4 regions of the Pseudomonas sp. TMB3-21 genome follow, and region 3 is predicted to be linked to each of the others. Evidence: predicted binding sites of a transcription regulator. Region 3 holds the regulator's gene; each other region holds the start of a gene.
What was found. Region 3 encodes FliA, which starts transcription of late flagellar genes. Its sites were predicted from a motif close to CTAAAGTTTNNNNNNNNNNNGCCGNTAA; they were not measured.

Region 1 (4,210 bases), 1.4 Mb from region 3:
TCTGGAACGAAGGTCATCCGGAGTGGCTGGAAACCTGGCGTAAATCGGTGACCGCCGATCCCCATGCGCCGCTGCTGCCACTCAGACCTATAAGTGCTCAGCCTCAGTTGGCATGAAGAAAATGAAAAACCCCGCGAAAGCGGGGTTTTTTTTGGCTGATTATCTTTGAATCACTTCAAACCTTGAACCTGCCCACCAGCGTCTGCAAATGCGTACCCAACCGCGCCAACTCAATGCTGGAAGCCGCCGTCTCTTCGCTGGCGGCCGAGGTCTGCTCGGACACATCACGGACATTCAGCACGCTACGGTTTATCTCCTCAGCTACTGCGGTCTGCTGTTCAGCAGCGGCGGCAATCTGCTGGTTCATCGACTGAATCGCCGATACCGTGCGCGTGATGTTTTCCAGTGAGCCGCCGGCCCGACGGGTCAGCTCGACGCTGCTGTCGGTCAGGGTACGGCTGTTGTCCATGATGGTCGCCACTTGCTGGGTGCCGGTTTGCAGGCCGATGATGAGTTCTTCGATTTCCTCCGTGGATTTCTGTGTGCGCTGGGCGAGGCTGCGGACTTCGTCGGCGACCACCGCAAAACCGCGTCCAGCCTCACCGGCGCGCGCTGCTTCAATCGCCGCGTTGAGCGCCAGCAGGTTAGTCTGCTGGGCCACGGATTTGATCACGTCGAGGACGCTGCCAATCTTGTCGCTCTCGCGCTTGAGATGCCCCATGGCTTCGGTGGAGTTGCCGACTTCGAGCGCCAGACGCTCGATTTGTGCGATGGCTTCACCCACCACTTTGTCACCCTCGCGGGCTTGCTGATCTGCAGCGGCAGCCGCTTCGGACGCTTCTTCGGCGTTGCGCGCGACTTCCTGCACGGTGGCGGTCATTTCGTTCATGGCAGTCGCGACCTGATCGGTCTCGATCTTCTGGCTATTGACCCCGGCGCTGGTCTGCTCGGTCACGGCGGACAACTCTTCGGCCGCGCTGGCGATCTGGGTGACACCCTCGCCGATCCCGCTGATCAGTACGCGCAGGCCTTCCGTCATGCTCTGGATCGCGCGTTGCAACTGGCCGAGTTCGTCACGGCGTTGCGACGCCAGGTTGTGCGTCAAATCGCCGGCCGCGATGCGCTCGGCCACCTTAAGCGTTTCGTTCAGTGGCGTGACGATCTGGCGAGTGATGAACCATGCCGCGAAAAGGCTGATAACCAGCGCCAGGCCGGTGGCCCACATCAGCATGTTCTTGGCATGGGCCGCGTCGGTATCACGCACGACGGTCTGTGAAACCGTGAGTTTCGTGCTGGCATCAATCAGGACATCGCCTTGCGCGCTCATACTTTTGAGGGCGGCGGCATTGGCGGTTTGGGAGTCGCGGAACTGGCTGACGGCGGCGCGATAAGTCTTCAACGATTCGCCGGACTGTTGCAGGTTGGCGGCGAATTCCTCCGGAAGACTGGTCGTCAGGCTGCTGAGGGTTTTCAGCGCAGCGTCGATAGCGTCGAGGGCCGGTTGTTCAGCGTCGGCCCGGCCGCTATAGGTGTAGCCACGGACCTGGTAGCGCGCTTGCTGCAGTTGTTTGCTCAGGTCGACCACGCTGTTGAACTGCGCAATGTTGTCGCCTTGCAGCATGGATTTCTCGATCTCCGCGATCTTCGCCACGGCATTATCGGCAGCAGCGCCGAGCTTGCTGCGGGCGTCTTCACGCTGTGCGCTGGCCTGTGTCATCGCGCCGAACGCACGCTTGTATTCGCTTACGGCGGCCAGTTGCTGGTCAATCAAAGCGATGTCTGACGGTTGTTCGATCAGCGTGCGTGCGGTATTCAGTCCGCTGTCGAGTTTACCCAGTAGCTGATTGACCTCCTCAGGGCCCTGTTCGCCACGGCGCATTTCGTAAGCCTGGCGGGCGATGCGCAGCTCTTTGCTGAGGTCGTTGAGGCTGGAGATAAAGCCCAGCTTGTCACCGCGGCTCATCACCTCGCCTAAACCGGTCCAGCCGGTGAAGGTGATCAATAACGTCAACAGCAGCACCAGACCGAAGCCGATCCCCAGTTTGCGATTAACGCTGACGTTTCCCAGTTTCTCGGCTAGCCATCCGTACATTGCTGCAACTCCCACAGACCACAAATTGGTTTTTATGGAAGCTGTATCGGCCCATGGGTGGGATTCTGTAGAAAGTCCCCGGACTTCACGACGGACGTCATCCTTGTAGCAGCTGGCGCAGCCTGCGTTCGGCTGCGCAGCAGCCGTCTAACCCTGATTGCACAATTTCCCTGAACCACTACAGAGGTGGACAAAAGACTGCTGCGCGGCCGGACGCAGGCTGCGCCAGTTGCTAAAGGTATTGAGATAGTCAGAACAGGCGAGCGAGCAACGCGGTGACGGCGGTTTCGACGCGCAGGATGCGTTCGCCCAGTTGCACCGGCTGAAGGCCGGATTTGCCCAGCAGGTCGATTTCGTAAGGAATCCAGCCGCCTTCCGGACCGATGGCGAGGGTCACAGGTTCGTCCAGCCCGCGCGGGCAGGGCGGGTACTTGCCAGGGTGGCCGACCAAACCGAGCGTGCCTTCCGCCATCGCCGGCAAGCGATCCTCAACGAACGGTTTGAAGCGCTTCTCGATGACGATTTCCGGCAGCACGCTGTCTCGCGCCTGTTCGAGGCCCAGTATCAACTGCTCGCGAATTGCCTCGGGCTCAAGGAACGGCGTCTGCCAGAAGCTCTTCTCGACGCGATAGCTGTTCACCAGCACGATGCGCGGCACACCCATGGCCGCGACCGTCTGAAACACCCTGCGCAGCATTTTCGGGCGTGGCAGGGCCAGGATCAGCGTCAGTGGCAGCTTGGCGGGTGGTGACTGATCAAGCGTGACGCGCAGTTCGGCTTCATCGGCGGCCAGGTGTAGCACTTCAGCCGAGCCCATCAGGCCGCCGATGCGCCCGACGCGCATGCTGTCCCCGACTTCGCAGCGATGGACTTCCTGCATGTGCGTCAACCGTCGATCCCGCAGGATCACCCGGTCAGCCGCAATGAAATCGGCCTCTTCGAGCAGCAGCAGGTTCACGCTTGAGTCGCAGGAGGCTGATCGTTGGGGTCGTCGACCGGCTGATCGTCAGGATGATCACCGCGTTTGCTGATCAGACTGCTAAACAGGATGCCGATCTCGAACAGCATCCACATCGGCACCGCCAGCAGCGTCTGCGAAAAAATGTCCGGCGGGGTCAGGATCATGCCCACCACGAAGCAACCGATGATCACGTAGGGGCGAATCTTCTTCAAGTAGGCGACATTGACCACGCCGATCCATACCAGCAAGACCACGGCCACCGGAATCTCAAAGGCGACGCCGAAGGCGAAGAACAGCGTCATGACGAAATCGAGGTAGCTGGCGATGTCAGTCATCATTTCCACGCCGGCCGGGGTGGCGGCGGCGAAGAACTGGAAGATCAACGGGAAAACCAGGTAATAGGCGAACGCCATGCCGGTGTAGAACAGCAGAATGCTCGACATCAGCAGCGGCACCGCAATGCGCTTTTCATGCTTGTACAGGCCTGGCGCGATGAAGCCCCAGATCTGATGCAGGATCACCGGAATCGCCAGGAACAGCGAGACCATCATGGTCAGCTTCAACGGCGTGAGGAACGGTGACGACACATCGGTAGCAATCATCGTCGCGCCGGTGGGCAAATACTGGCGCAACGGCGTGGAGACAAAGGTGTAAATCTGCTGGGTGAAGGCGAACAGCCCGGCGAAAATGATGAAGATCGCCGCTACGCAGCGCAGCAGTCGAGTACGCAGTTCGGTGAGGTGCGACACCAGCGGCATGTGCTGGTCGTTTTCAGGAAGGTCGCTCATGGGGCTCGCGGCGGCAAAGGGGTATCGTGAGGCGCCGGGGTGACGGGCGCGGTGGAGGGCGCTGAGGGCGCGGGTTCAACAGCGGTCACCACCGGCGCCGTGACAGGCGCAGCGTCAGGTTTCGGCGCGTGAATGGTCTGCGGGGCCACGGGCTCGACCGGTGGCACCGGCGTGGGCTCCTGCTGAGTCGGCGTGAAAATCTTCCGCGCCTCCTGCTCCAGCGACAGAATGTGTTCGTTGTGCAGTTGCCGACGGATCTCGTCAGCACCGATTTCACGCTCAACTTCCTGTTTGATCGCGTTGAAGCTGCGCTTCAGACGGCCGACCCACAGGCCGGCTGTGCGCGCAGCACCCGGCAGACGCTCAGGG
Region 2 (4,210 bases), 1.2 Mb from region 3:
CATCATCAAACAGATTCAACCGCTCGCGAAGTTCATGCGCCGGCACCGGTTGCTGATCTTCGGGCAAGGCATTCGGGTCAACCGGTGGCGCCGATGTAGCTGGCGTACCCGGCTCCTCACCAGGCGCGCCCTCCCCCGGAATCGGCGTTGGGTCGGCACCTTGCGCACCTTCGATGGCGGCCTGTGCTTTTCTGGTCAGCACAACGATGTCGATACGACGATTGACCGGATTGAACGGGCTTTCCCGATCAAACAGCGCCGACGACGCATAACCCACCACGCGCGCCACTTGCGACTCCGGATAACTGCCGGCCAGCAATGCGCGGCGAGCAGCGTTGGCACGGTTGGCCGACAGTTCCCAGTTACCGAAATCACCGGTACCGGTGTACGGTTTGGCATCGGTGTGGCCGCTGATACTGATCTTGTTCGGCACCGCTTTGATGGTGTCGGCCATGGCCAGCAGGATGTCTTCAAAATAAGGTTTCAAACGCGCACTGCCCGAGTCGAACATCGGCCGGTTCTCCGCGTCCATGATCTGAATGCGCAAACCGTTCGGCGTGATCTCGAATAGGATCTGATCCTTGAATTTCTGCAGCTGAGGATTCTCGTCAACCTTGTTCTGCAACTCTTGCAGCAGCAACTCGAGACGTTCCTTCTCGACCATTTCGGCCATCCCCTCGACCTGCTCGGTGTCGACGGTAACCTTGTCCGGCTGAGGCTGCGATTGCACTTCAGGATTGAGCGTGTTCTCGGGTGCCAGCGTCGGCGAGCCACCCAGGTCGATGATGTACGGCGTGCCGCTTTCGGAAAAGCCGACAGGGTCTTTGAAGTAACCGGCGATGGCTATCTTCTGTTCCGGCGTCGCGGTAGACAGCAGCCACAGCACCAGGAAGAACGCCATCATCGCCGTCGCAAAGTCCGCGAAGGCGATTTTCCAGGCCCCCCCGTGATGCCCACCGGCGATGCGCTTGATGCGCTTGATGATTATCGGCTGGTTATTTTCCATTACTTAACGTCCGCGCACCGCTTGTTCCAGCTCGGCGAAGCTAGGACGGTGTGCCGGGTAAAGAACCTTGCGACCGAATTCCACCGCCAATGACGGCGGCATGCCGGAGGCCGACGCGACCAGCGAGGCCTTGATGGCTTCGTAGATGTTCAACTCTTCCTTGGCATCGTGCGCCAGGGAAGTGGCCAGCGGACCGAAAAAGCCGTACGCCGCGAGGATACCGAAGAAGGTGCCCACCAGCGCTGCACCCACGTGCATGCCGATGGCGGCCTGGTCGCCTTCGCCCAAGGAGGCCATGGTGACCACGATGCCCAATACCGCCGCAACGATACCGAACCCCGGCAGGGCATCGGCAATACCGTTGACCGCATGAGACGGATGTTCGAGGTCTTCCTTGAGGCTGTAGAGCTCCATGTCGAACAGGCCTTCCAGCTCATGCGGGGCCATGTTGCCGGATGACATGATGCGCAGGTAATCGCAAACGAAAGAGGTCATGCGCTCATCTTTGAGCACTGACGGGTACTTGGCGAAAATCGGGCTAGCCGAGGCATCTTCAATGTCTCCTTCGATCGCCATCATGCCTTCGCGGCGGCTTTTGTTGAGGATCTCGTAAACCAGTCCCAACACTTCCAGGTAAAAGGCGTGGTTGAATCGCGAGCCGAACATGCTCAAGGATTTCTTGAGCACGTGCATGGTCATGTAGCTGGGGTTGGCCTGCAGGAATGCACCAAGGGCCGCACCACCGATGATCAGCACTTCGAAGGGCTGGACCAGGGCGGCAATCTTGCCGTGGGAGAGCACGTATCCGCCAAGCACACTCGCGAATACGACGATGATGCCGATTATTTTAGCCATAGGTAGGGGAGCACTTACTGAGTCGGGTTCAAGGTCATATTCGGAAGCTGAAAAATCTCTTCTTCTCCTTATCGGCAAAACTGCGCCAGACTATAGCCCGTTCAGGCGAAAAGCCAATTTGGCCCACTCCGGGTATCGGTAAAGCAGACGAAGATTGCGTCCAACCATGGCTAATGAAACGAACGTTACAACGCCGAAACCGAGCACACTCGAAGGCTGGATCAAGCTGCTCGACGGCGTCCGCCTGCCGGTTCCGCAAGCCAGCCACGACCGTGTTTGCAAGGCCATTGGCGACCATCGCAGTTCGCTGCGCGATATCGCCGACCTGATGCAGGAGAGCCCTGCCCTTGCGTTGAGCGTGATTCGTGAAGCCAATCGGCACACGCATGGCAGCATGACCGAACCGGCGGAAAATCTTGAAGTGGCGATCAATAGGCTCGGCCTCAAGCGCACTGAAGAACTGCTCGCACGCCTGCCGGCCCAGCCTCAATCAGAAATCCCGATCGCCCTTCGCCAACTGCAATTGATCAGCCAGCACGCGACTCAGCAAGCCAATGGTTTTTTTGCCGCCCGCCTGGCGCGGTTGTGGCAGGACATTCACTGGGGCAGCCTGCTGTTTCTTTCGCCGTTGTGGCCGATGGCGCTGACTCACCCCAAGCTGCTTGAAGAATGGGAACTGCGGGTCATTCATAAAGGTGAATCGGCGCGCAAGGTCGAGCAACAGTTGTTCGGCGTGCGTCTGCTGGCGATTTGTCAGGCACTGGTGGACGCCTGGCACTTGCCGATCTGGGTGCAGCAGGGTTATCGGCTGTTGCTCAGCGAGCAGCGTGAATTGGTCAAAGTGCTGCGCATTGCGCGTGACAGCGACCATCCGCTGCGCCAGCAGAACCGCCTCGACGACGACCCGACCCTGCGGCGCTGGCTCAATCAACCGGCCAATACCGTATTGCTGGCCAATGGCCTGGCCCTGTCGGCGCAACAGGCATGGGACAGCCCCCACAGTGAGCGCTGGCAATACCTGACCAGTCTCTACCTGCAAGTGCCGATGGACGATGTTCTTCAGCAGTTGCATCAACAAGCCGCCAACAGCGCGCGTCAACATGCGATGGCTGATCTCTGGCACCCGGCCGTTGCCCTGCTCTGGCCGACAGGCACCCATCGCGTCCATCCCGGCATGCGGCCCGCTGCGGCGCCGAGCTCTGTCGACCTGGCGCAGTGGCGCAAACAATGTGCCGAGCTGTTGGTCGAGCCGAGTCGTTTCACCAACGCCATGCACCTGACCTCCTCAGCCCGCGATGCCTTGGTGGCCTGCGGCATGCGTCGAGTGATGATTTTGATGGCCGACCGCACGCACGCCAATTTGCGTGTGCACCAGATCGCCGGTTTGCCAAAAGACGCCGCTAACCTGAATTTTGTAGTGAGCCAGAGCAAGGTGTTGCAACGTCTGCTTTCGCAACAGGCGCAGGTACGTCTGACCCCGGACAACACCGCGCAATTTTCCGCGCTGATGCCCGCCGGCCTGCGCTCGGCGTTTGCCGGCGAACACTTGCTGATGCGCTCACTGGTCAACAATGGCCGCGTGATCATGATCGTGGTGGCTGATCAGGGCGGCGGGCCGTTCTGCGAGATTACCGTGCAGGCCTTCGGCAAAACCGCGCAGTGCATCGAGAAGGCCTTGCACAGCTTTAGCCACCGGGGCCAATGACCCTGCGTTACAATCCCCACTTTTGTGCTCTGGAGACCTCACATGTCTGACTTCTCTGGCTTGGCCCTGGTGATCGAGCCGAGCGACCTGCTCGCCCGCCTCGACGCCCGCGAGCTGATTCTGGTCGACCTGACCAGCAGCGCCCGCTATGCCGAAGGACATATTCCCGGCGCGCGTTTTGTTGATCCCAAACGCACGCAGCTCGGCCAGTTGCCGGCGCCCGGCCTGATGCCTCCGCCGGCCGCTCTCGAAGCGCTGTTCGGTGAACTGGGCCACCATAAGGACGCGGTCTACGTGGTCTATGACGACGAAGGCGGCGGTTGGGCGGGCCGGTTCATCTGGCTGCTGGATGTCATCGGCCACAAAAATTACCATTATGTGGATGGCGGCCTGCTCTCGTGGCTGGCGGAAGGCTTGCCACTGTCGACCGAAGTGCCTGCCCCGGCCGGTGGCCCAGTGAGCCTGACCCTGCACGACGAACCCACCGCCACTCGCGAATACCTGCAAAGCCGTCTTGGCGCTGCCGACCTGGCCGTGTGGGATGCTCGCGGGCCGCTGGAATATTCCGGTGAAAAAGTCCTCGCCGCCAAGGCAGGGCACATTCCCGGCGCGGTCAATTTCGAGTGGACCGCCGGCATGGATCA
Region 3 (4,210 bases):
CGATGTGACAGCACTCCACCAGCTCATTGAGCTGGAGGAAGCCGGCGCCTCCTTTTACAGTGTGAAAACCGCGAAAAATTGCATTGAGCAGATCCGCATCATCCGGTCGGCTTTCCAGCTCGACCAACTGTTCGGACAGCTGCTCTAGAATCTCGCCGGCCTCAACCAGGAAATCCTGAAGGATCTCTTCATCGGCGCCGAAGCTCATTAAGGGGGTGCTCCTACAGGTCTAAAAACCTAAAAAACCTAAAATTCTAAAACCCTAGGCTGGATAGCAAATCGTCCACATCGTCCTGACCGGACACAACGTCTTCTCTTTTATCGGCATGAATCTGCGGACCTTCACCCTGAGAGAGATGTTTTTGCGGATCTTTTTCTTGAAGCATCGCATCACGGTCATGTTCGATGCCCGCGAAGCGGTCCACCTGACTGGCCATGAGCACGAGCTTGAGCAAATTGCTTTCAACTTCGGTGACCAGCTGGGTCACACGCTTGATCACTTGGCCGGTGAGGTCCTGATAATCCTGAGCAAGCAGGATGTCGTTGAGGTTGCTCGCTACCACGCGATTGTCAGCGCTGCTGCGTGTCAGGAAACCGTCGACTCGCCGGGCCAGTTCGCGGAACTCTTCAGCCCCGACCTCTCGACGCATGAACCGTCCCCAATCCGCGCTCAGCGCCTGCGCTTCTTCGCTCAGGCCGTTGACCAGTGGCGTGGCGTTTTCAACCAGGTCCATGGTGCGGTTGGCGGCGGCCTCGGTCAGCTTGACCACATAACCCAGACGCTCGGTGGCGTCTGTTATCTGGGACACTTCCTCGGCTTGCGGCATGTGCGGGTCAATCTGGAAATTGACGATCGCGCTGTGCAGCTCGCGTGTGAGTTTGCCCACTTCCTGATACAGGCCGCGGTCACGGGTCTGATTGAGCTCATGGATCAATTGCACCGCGTCGCCGAACCTGCCTTTTTCAAGGCTTTCGACCAGCTCGACCGCGTGTTTTTTCAGGGTCGATTCAAAATTACCCTGTGAAGATTCGTTGTTGTCCATAGCTCCCCCGTGGCGCCGTCTCTCAGCCAATGCGTTCGAAAATCTTCTCGATCTTGTCTTTCAACGCCTGGGCCGTGAAGGGCTTGACCACATAGCCGTTAACACCGGCCTGGGCCGCTTCGATGATCTGCTCGCGCTTGGCTTCAGCGGTCACCATCAGCACCGGCAGGTGCTTGAGCTTTTCATCGGCGCGCACGTGGCGCAGCAGGTCGATACCGGTCATGCCAGGCATGTTCCAGTCTGTTACCAGAAAGTCGATGCTGCCGCTGTTGAGAACCGGAATGGCGGTGGTGCCATCGTCAGCCTCGACCGTGTTGGTGAACCCAAGGTCACGCAACAGGTTTTTTATGATCCGCCGCATCGTTGAGAAGTCATCAACGATGAGGATTTTCATGTTCTTGTCCAATTCGACCTCCAAGCAGTCTTAAACGCGCCCAGCACCTGGGCGCGCCACTTCAATCAATCCGGCAAACACTCGATGACTGTCTGGAGCACAGCAGATCGCGACCGGCGCGGTTAAACACCACACCAGCCACGTTCGCAGTGTCCCCACACTGCCTTCAGCGCGCTCGCCACTCCCCCAAACGCCCCCGCAAACGGGCCGCGCACTGGCTGTGTAACTGGCTGACCCGGGATTCACTGACCCCCAGGACTTCGCCGATTTCCTTGAGATTCAGCTCTTCGTCGTAGTACAGCGCCAACACCAGCCGCTCACGCTCCGGCAAGTTGGCAATGGCATCCGCCAGCGCCGCCTGGAAGCGTTCATCTTCCAGGTCGCGTGACGGCTCCATGTGTGCACTCGCGCCGTCCTCGTGCAACCCTTCGTGTTCGCCGTCCTGCAACAGGTCGTCGAAACTGAATAAACGGCTACCCAGGGTGTCGTTCAAAATCCCGTAGTAATCGTCGAGACTCAATTGGAGTTCGGCCGCAACTTCGTGATCTTTAGCGTCACGACCGGTTTTAGCTTCAATCGAGCGAATTGCGTCGCTGACCATGCGCGTATTGCGGTGGACCGAGCGAGGTGCCCAGTCGCCCTTGCGCACTTCATCGAGCATCGCGCCGCGGATTCGAATGCCCGCGTACGTTTCAAAACTTGCGCCTTTGCTGGCGTCGTATTTGGTCGACACTTCGAGCAGGCCGATCATCCCGGCCTGAATCAGATCTTCTACCTGGACACTGGCTGGCAGACGCGCCAGCAAGTGATAGGCAATGCGCTTGACCAGTGGCGCGTAACGCTCGATCAACTCGTACTGCGCGTCAGGTGCCGACTTCTTGTAAACGTTGTAACCGGTAGCTGTCATAGCACGGGTCCTGCGGTCTGTTGCACGAGGCGCTCGACGAAAAACTCCAGATGCCCACGAGGGTTGGCAGGCAACGGCCAGGTATCGACCTTTTGCGCGATCGCCTTGAAAGCCAGGGAGCATTTGGAACGCGGGAACGCTTCGTAAACGGCGCGCTGTTTTTGCACCGCCTTGCGCACGCTTTCGTCATACGGCACTGCACCGACGTACTGCAAAGCGACGTCGAGGAAGCGGTCTGTGACTTTGGTCAACTTGGCGAAAAGGTTGCGCCCTTCCTGCGGGCTCTGGGCCATGTTGGCCAGGACGCGGAAGCGGTTCATGCCGTAATCGCGGTTCAGCAGTTTGATCAGCGCGTAGGCGTCCGTGATCGAGGTCGGCTCGTCGCACACCACCAGCAACACTTCTTGCGCGGCGCGAACAAAACTGACTACCGAGTCACCAATACCCGCAGCGGTGTCGATGACCAGCACATCGAGATTGTCGCCGATATCGCTGAACGCCTGGATCAGGCCGGCGTGTTGCGCCGGGCTCAGATGAACCATGCTCTGGGTGCCGGACGCGGCAGGGACGATGCGAATTCCGCCAGGCCCTTGCAACAATACGTCGCGCAGTTCACAGCGGCCTTCGATCACGTCGGCCAGAGTACGTTTGGGTGTCAGCCCCAACAGAACGTCGACGTTCGCCAGCCCCAGATCGGCGTCCAGCAGCATGACGCGCCGGCCGAGCTCAGCTAGAGCCAGGGACAAGTTCACTGACACGTTAGTCTTGCCGACGCCACCTTTGCCGCCGGTCACCGCGATCACCTGTACGGGATGCATGCTGCCCATGTTATTTCTTTACCTTGTCTTGCATAGACGGAGGCCACATTACTGGCTGCGCGTTCACAAATGGAACAATGCATGGCAGACCATCGATGTAGGTACGAAAACTGTTCATTATCACCTCAGCCAACCCGCTTGGTCGGACTGTGGTAGAGGTCAGCGAACATGTCAGCCATGGCTTCTTCGCTGGGTTCTTCCTGCATTTGCACGCTGACGGCGCGGCTGACCAGTTGATGACGGCGCGGCAGATGCAAATCATCCGGAATCCGCGGTCCGTCGGTCAGGTACGCCACCGGCAATTCATGACTGATGGCCAGGCTCAACACCTCGCCCAGGCTCGCCGTCTCATCCAGTTTAGTCAGAATGCAGCCAGACAGGCCGCAACGCTTGTAACTGTGATAAGCGGCGGTTAGAACCTGTTTCTGGCTGGTGGTTGCCAGGACCAGATAATTTTTTGATTTGATGCCACGACCGGCCAGGCTTTCGAGTTGCATGCGCAGTGCCGGATCGCTGGCCTGCAGGCCGGCGGTATCGATCAGCACTACACGTTTGCGCAGCAACGGCTCCAGCGCCTGCACCAGCGACTGGCCCGGATCAACGTGAGTGACCGACACATTGAGAATCCGACCCAGCGTCTTCAGCTGTTCCTGGGCACCAATGCGATAGCTGTCCATGCTGACCAGCGCGATGCTCTGCGCGCCGTACTTGAGCACGTAACGGGCCGCGAGTTTGGCCAGCGTGGTGGTTTTGCCCATGCCGGCAGGGCCGACCATGGCAATCACACCGCCCTCTTCCAGAGGCTCGACGTCCGGGGTGGCGATCATTCGCGCCAGGTGCGCCAGCAACATGCGCCAGGCCTGACGAGGTTCTTCAATTCCGGTAATCATCTCGAGCAGATCGCGCGACAACGGGCCGGACAAGCCGATGCGTTGCAAGCGACGCCAGAGGTTGGCCTGCGCCGGACGGCTGCCCTGCAGCTGATTCCAGGCCAGCGAACCAAGTTGTACTTCCATCAGTTCGCGAAGGCTGTTGAGTTCGAAACGCA
Region 4 (4,210 bases), 290 kb from region 3:
CGTTGAACCAACTCACCCAACGACTTGATGCCTTGCTGCTCCATCAGTTTGTTGAGACGGCTCGAGACCAGATACTGCTTGTTTTCACCGAGCAGAATGCCACAGGCTTTTTCCAGGAAGACCCGGAACTGTTCGAAATCCAAATTACCCGTAGACAAAGATGCCGCCTCTTAAATCGTGTTGACCGCCAGGGACAGAAGGTCCCTAGCTGTTATCTGCTGCTTTGATCCGGTTGACTACCCGGGATGCCAGGTCATCAGGACGGAACTTGGCGAGAAAGTCATCGGCTCCGACTTTCTTGACCATCGCCTGATTGAACACGCCCGACAACGAAGTGTGCAGGATGATGTGCAATTTTTGCATGCGTGGGTCGCTGCGGATTTCAGCCGTGAGTGTGTACCCGTCCATTTCCGGCATCTCGATGTCGGAAATCATCATCAGGAACTCTTCTTCCGGCTTCTTGCCCTCGTCAACCAGCTTGCGCAGGTAATCCAGCGCTTGCCGACCGTCGTTCAGCGCCACCACTTCGACACCGACTGTCTGCAGACAACGCGTGACCTGCTTTCGTGCCACTGAAGAGTCATCGACCGTCAATACCCGCAACGACAACGCCTTGTGCTGGGTTTCGACATCGACCACACCCACCGAAATCGCTTCCGGCGTTGGCGCTACTTCGGCCAGCACCTTTTCGACGTCGATGATTTCGACCAACTGATTGTCGACCCGAGTCACCGCCGTCAGGTAGTGATCGCGCCCGGTGCCCTTGGGCGGCGGATGGATCTCTTCCCAGTTCATGTTGACGATACGTTCCACCGAGCGCACCAGGAAACCCTGCGTCTTGGTGTTGTATTCCGTGATGATCACGAACGGATTGCTTTGATCTTTCAGTGCACCCGAACCGGTCGCCATCGCCAGATCGAGGATCGGAATGGTCGCCCCCCGGATACTGGCCACACCGCACACGACGGGACTGGACTTGGGCATCAGGGTCAGCTTGGGGCATTGCAGCACCTCGCGAACCTTGAACACGTTGATCCCGTACAGCTGCTGCCCGTCCAGACGGAACAACAACAGCTCAAGGCGATTCTGCCCCACCAGTTGCGTGCGCTGGTTTACTGAATCCATTACCCCAGCCATGCCCAGACTCCTACATCAACGCTCTAAGTGTGTTGCGACGCACATTCATCACTAAACGGCACGGCGCTTGCTTTTTAACCCGTATGAACTCAGAACCGACATTTTTCCGACGCCTGACATCAACCTTGCGCAGATTGCTCTGTGCGATGTCGGCCGTCTGCCTGTTCAACGCTGGCAGCCCTGCCCATGCTGACGCGGTTACCTTGCCTGATATGCTTATCGGCGTGACCCAGGGCTTTCTTGAATTCACCGTAGAGGACTATCTGGCAACCAGTCAAACGGAAGGCCGCTACGAGATACAGGTCAACCAGCTTGATCCAAGGTTGCGCATGCCCATGTGCGACAAGGAATTGACAGCGTCTCTGGAGAGTCCGGCGAAGCCACTGGGACGGGTAACGGTCAAGGTTCGCTGCGAGGGTGCCTCGCCCTGGACGGTGTTCGTACCCGCTCAAGTCCGCCTGTTTCGAGAGATTGTGACGACCACTCGTCCGTTAAGACGTGCCGATATTGTTCAGCCCGAAGATGTCGGGATGCGTGAACGCGACATCAGCCTGATCAGTCAGGGCTACCTGACCACGCTGGACCAGGCGATCGGGCAACGATTGACCCGACCAATGGTCGCCGATCAGGTCATTACGCTGGTCCACCTGGAGCAGGCCGAAGTCATTCGCAAAGGCGATCAGGTAGTGATCACCGCCCGCAGCGGCACGCTCAGCGTGCGCATGCCCGGCGAGGCCATGGCCAACGGTGGCATGAGCGAGCAGATTCGCGTAAAAAACCTCAACTCCAAGCGAGTCATCAAGGCGCAGGTCACCGCGCCTGGCCAAGTGGAAGTGTCCATGTAGGATTCTCTGCCGGTGAAAAGTGGCGTTGCCCGAGGCTGTTCCCTAAACTGTGCCTATGCAGAGAATTGCTGGCGCGTGCGGGCTCATTTCTTGAAAAATGGGCCTAAAGTTTTCCAAGGGAGAGCCGAAAACATGGCAAGCGTCCAAATACCTAGAGGTTTTTACGATCATGGTCATTGATTTCAGCCGTTTAAACAGCTCCTCGCCACTAACGGGCACTACACGTACCAGCGCCACCAAGGACGTTGCCGAAGCAGGCAAATCCGCGCCGCTGACTACCCCGGCCGAACAGGCCAATGCCACCAAGAGCGGGGAATCGGTACACCTCAGCAATGAGGCTCAACAGTTGCAGAAGGTCACTGACAAGCTGCGCGATCAGCCCGCCGTAGACAAAGCCCGTGTGGCCGAGTTGAAAGCCGCGATTGCCGATGGCAGCTATAAAGTCGACAGCAACCGTGTAGCCAGCAAACTGCTCAACTTCGAAGCCCAGCGCTAGGCCACCGCCTGCGCCAGGCTTTTGGACGCTTAAACCCCAAGGCCAGCCATGCACGACACTAATCTACTGCAACTGATCACCGACGACTTTGCTCCAGCGCAACATTTGCTGGAGTTATTGCAAACCGAATCCATCGCCTTGCACGGTCGCGACATGCCTTTGCTCGAAGAAATTCTGGCGCAGAAGCAGGCAATGATCATTCTGCTTGAACAGCATGGCCGCAAGCGCAGTGAACTCCTCGCCAGTCTCAACCTGCCGACCGATCGCAGTGGTCTGGAGCAACTCGCCAGCCAGTCGAGCATCGGCGATCAGTTATTGGCGCAGAGTGACGTGTTGACGGATCTTCTGGCTCAATGCCAGGCCGCAAACGGCAACAACGGCCAATCGATTCTGGTCCAGCAGGCGGCGACCGCCAATCAGCTGAAAATCCTCACCGGCGGTGAACCGCCAGCACTTTATGATGCCCGTGGATCTACCGCCAAGCTGTCGAAGCCTCGGCCGCTCAGCCAGGCTTGAAGCTGCTATTGCCCTCGCCCTATCAAGACGCGACACTTGCTGGCAATATACTGGCCAGCCGTAGTCTTATTCTGTCTGGAGATTGATGAACCGTGTCCAATGCCCTCAACGCGGAAGATGCGCCGCAGCCACCCAAGGTGCTTAGCACACCGTTGGAAATCTCCGGCAACCTGCGCCAGCTGCAAGACAGTCATGACCCGTTGATCATCACCTTTCTGGAGCGTACCCATCGCTTCCAGAGCTATCTGGTTGATGTTGACCGGGACAGTGGCACCATCGCTTTCGATGAAATGATCCCGCGTGATGGCGAACGCTTTTTGCTGGCCGGCGAACCGTTCAAGGTCGAAGGTTTTCACGACGGTGTGCGCATCGCCTGGGACAGCAACGGCCCCTTGAGCCTCGATGAATCGGGCGACAGTCGCTGCTACCGCGGGCCTTTGCCTGACGAGGTGGTTTACCACCAACGTCGCAATGCGTTTCGCGCAGCGTTGAAACTCGCGCAATTGGTGAGCGTCGATCTGGACGGCGAGAAGCTGAAGAAACCCATCAGCGGCAAGCTGCTCGACATCTCGGCTACCGGTTGCAAGTTGCGTTTCGAGGGTGACATCACCAGCAGTTTGCAGCTTGGTCAGGTTTACGACCGCTTCGCCGTTGACCTGCCGTTTGGCAAGATGAGTGCTCCGGTCGAGTTGCGTTATCTGCACTTTGAAGAAAAAATCTCCACCACCTTCGCCGGCATCCGTTTTCATAACATGAGCGGCCTGGTGCAGCGTCAAGTCGAGCGTTTCGTCTACCAGTTGCAGCGTGAAGCACGACGCTTCGACAAAGACGACTTCTGATACGCAGCTCCATCAAAAACGGGCAGTCCCTTGCGGTGACTGCCCGTTTTTTTATGCCTTCGCTTTTATCACGCCAGCAGGTTAAGGCCTGGCCTCGGTAAAACTCTGCTCGCGCCCCGCGTCCGGGTCTTCCGGCGGCGTTTCTGTCTCGGGCGCAGGTTCCGGCTCTGGCTCCGGCTCTGGTTCCGGCTCAACAGGGTTATGCATCTGCTCGTGCACCACTTGCTCATCAACCCGCGGGTCGAGGCAGGCCACCAGCGGCGAACTCGACATGCTGTCCGGCATGGCGACGTGATGCAGCGGCGCATCCTCCACCTGATGCAGGTTAGTGACCGCTTTCGGACGGATCCGCCAGACCAGCACCAAGGCAAAGAAAC

Region 1: ACYZTS_RS05730 (methyl-accepting chemotaxis protein) is a predicted target of FliA. The motif match lies at 2,136-2,163, and genes of this name have one in related genera.
Region 2: motA (flagellar motor stator protein MotA) is a predicted target of FliA. The motif match lies at 1,930-1,957, and genes of this name have one in related genera.
Region 4: flgM (flagellar biosynthesis anti-sigma factor FlgM) is a predicted target of FliA. The motif match lies at 2,086-2,113, and genes of this name have one in related genera.

The regions. Positions count from the first base shown of each region.
Region 1 covers NZ_CM142718.1:1,233,018-1,237,227, reverse strand. Annotated here, with positions in the region: gene mdoH (glucans biosynthesis glucosyltransferase MdoH) at 1-116, shown strand, start outside; gene ACYZTS_RS05730 (methyl-accepting chemotaxis protein) at 176-2,092, opposite strand; gene ACYZTS_RS05725 (16S rRNA (uracil(1498)-N(3))-methyltransferase) at 2,343-3,050, opposite strand; gene tatC (twin-arginine translocase subunit TatC) at 3,047-3,841, opposite strand; gene tatB (Sec-independent protein translocase protein TatB) at 3,838-4,210, opposite strand, start outside.
Region 2 covers NZ_CM142718.1:1,062,982-1,067,191, forward strand. Annotated here, with positions in the region: gene motB (flagellar motor protein MotB) at 1-1,006, opposite strand, end outside; gene motA (flagellar motor stator protein MotA) at 1,010-1,861, opposite strand; gene ACYZTS_RS04995 (HDOD domain-containing protein) at 2,028-3,566, shown strand; gene ACYZTS_RS05000 (rhodanese-like domain-containing protein) at 3,609-4,210, shown strand, end outside.
Region 3 covers NZ_CM142718.1:5,512,832-5,517,041, forward strand. Annotated here, with positions in the region: gene ACYZTS_RS25235 (chemotaxis protein CheA) at 1-208, opposite strand, end outside; gene ACYZTS_RS25240 (protein phosphatase CheZ) at 255-1,043, opposite strand; gene ACYZTS_RS25245 (chemotaxis response regulator CheY) at 1,066-1,437, opposite strand; gene fliA (RNA polymerase sigma factor FliA) at 1,604-2,344, opposite strand; gene fleN (flagellar synthesis regulator FleN) at 2,341-3,171, opposite strand; gene flhF (flagellar biosynthesis protein FlhF) at 3,288-4,210, opposite strand, start outside.
Region 4 covers NZ_CM142718.1:113,520-117,729, forward strand. Annotated here, with positions in the region: gene cheR (protein-glutamate O-methyltransferase CheR) at 1-158, opposite strand, end outside; gene ACYZTS_RS00705 (chemotaxis protein CheV) at 205-1,137, opposite strand; gene flgA (flagellar basal body P-ring formation chaperone FlgA) at 1,221-1,982, shown strand; gene flgM (flagellar biosynthesis anti-sigma factor FlgM) at 2,152-2,478, shown strand; gene ACYZTS_RS00720 (flagella synthesis protein FlgN) at 2,527-2,994, shown strand; gene ACYZTS_RS00725 (flagellar brake protein) at 3,087-3,833, shown strand; gene ACYZTS_RS00730 (MFS transporter) at 3,915-4,210, opposite strand, start outside.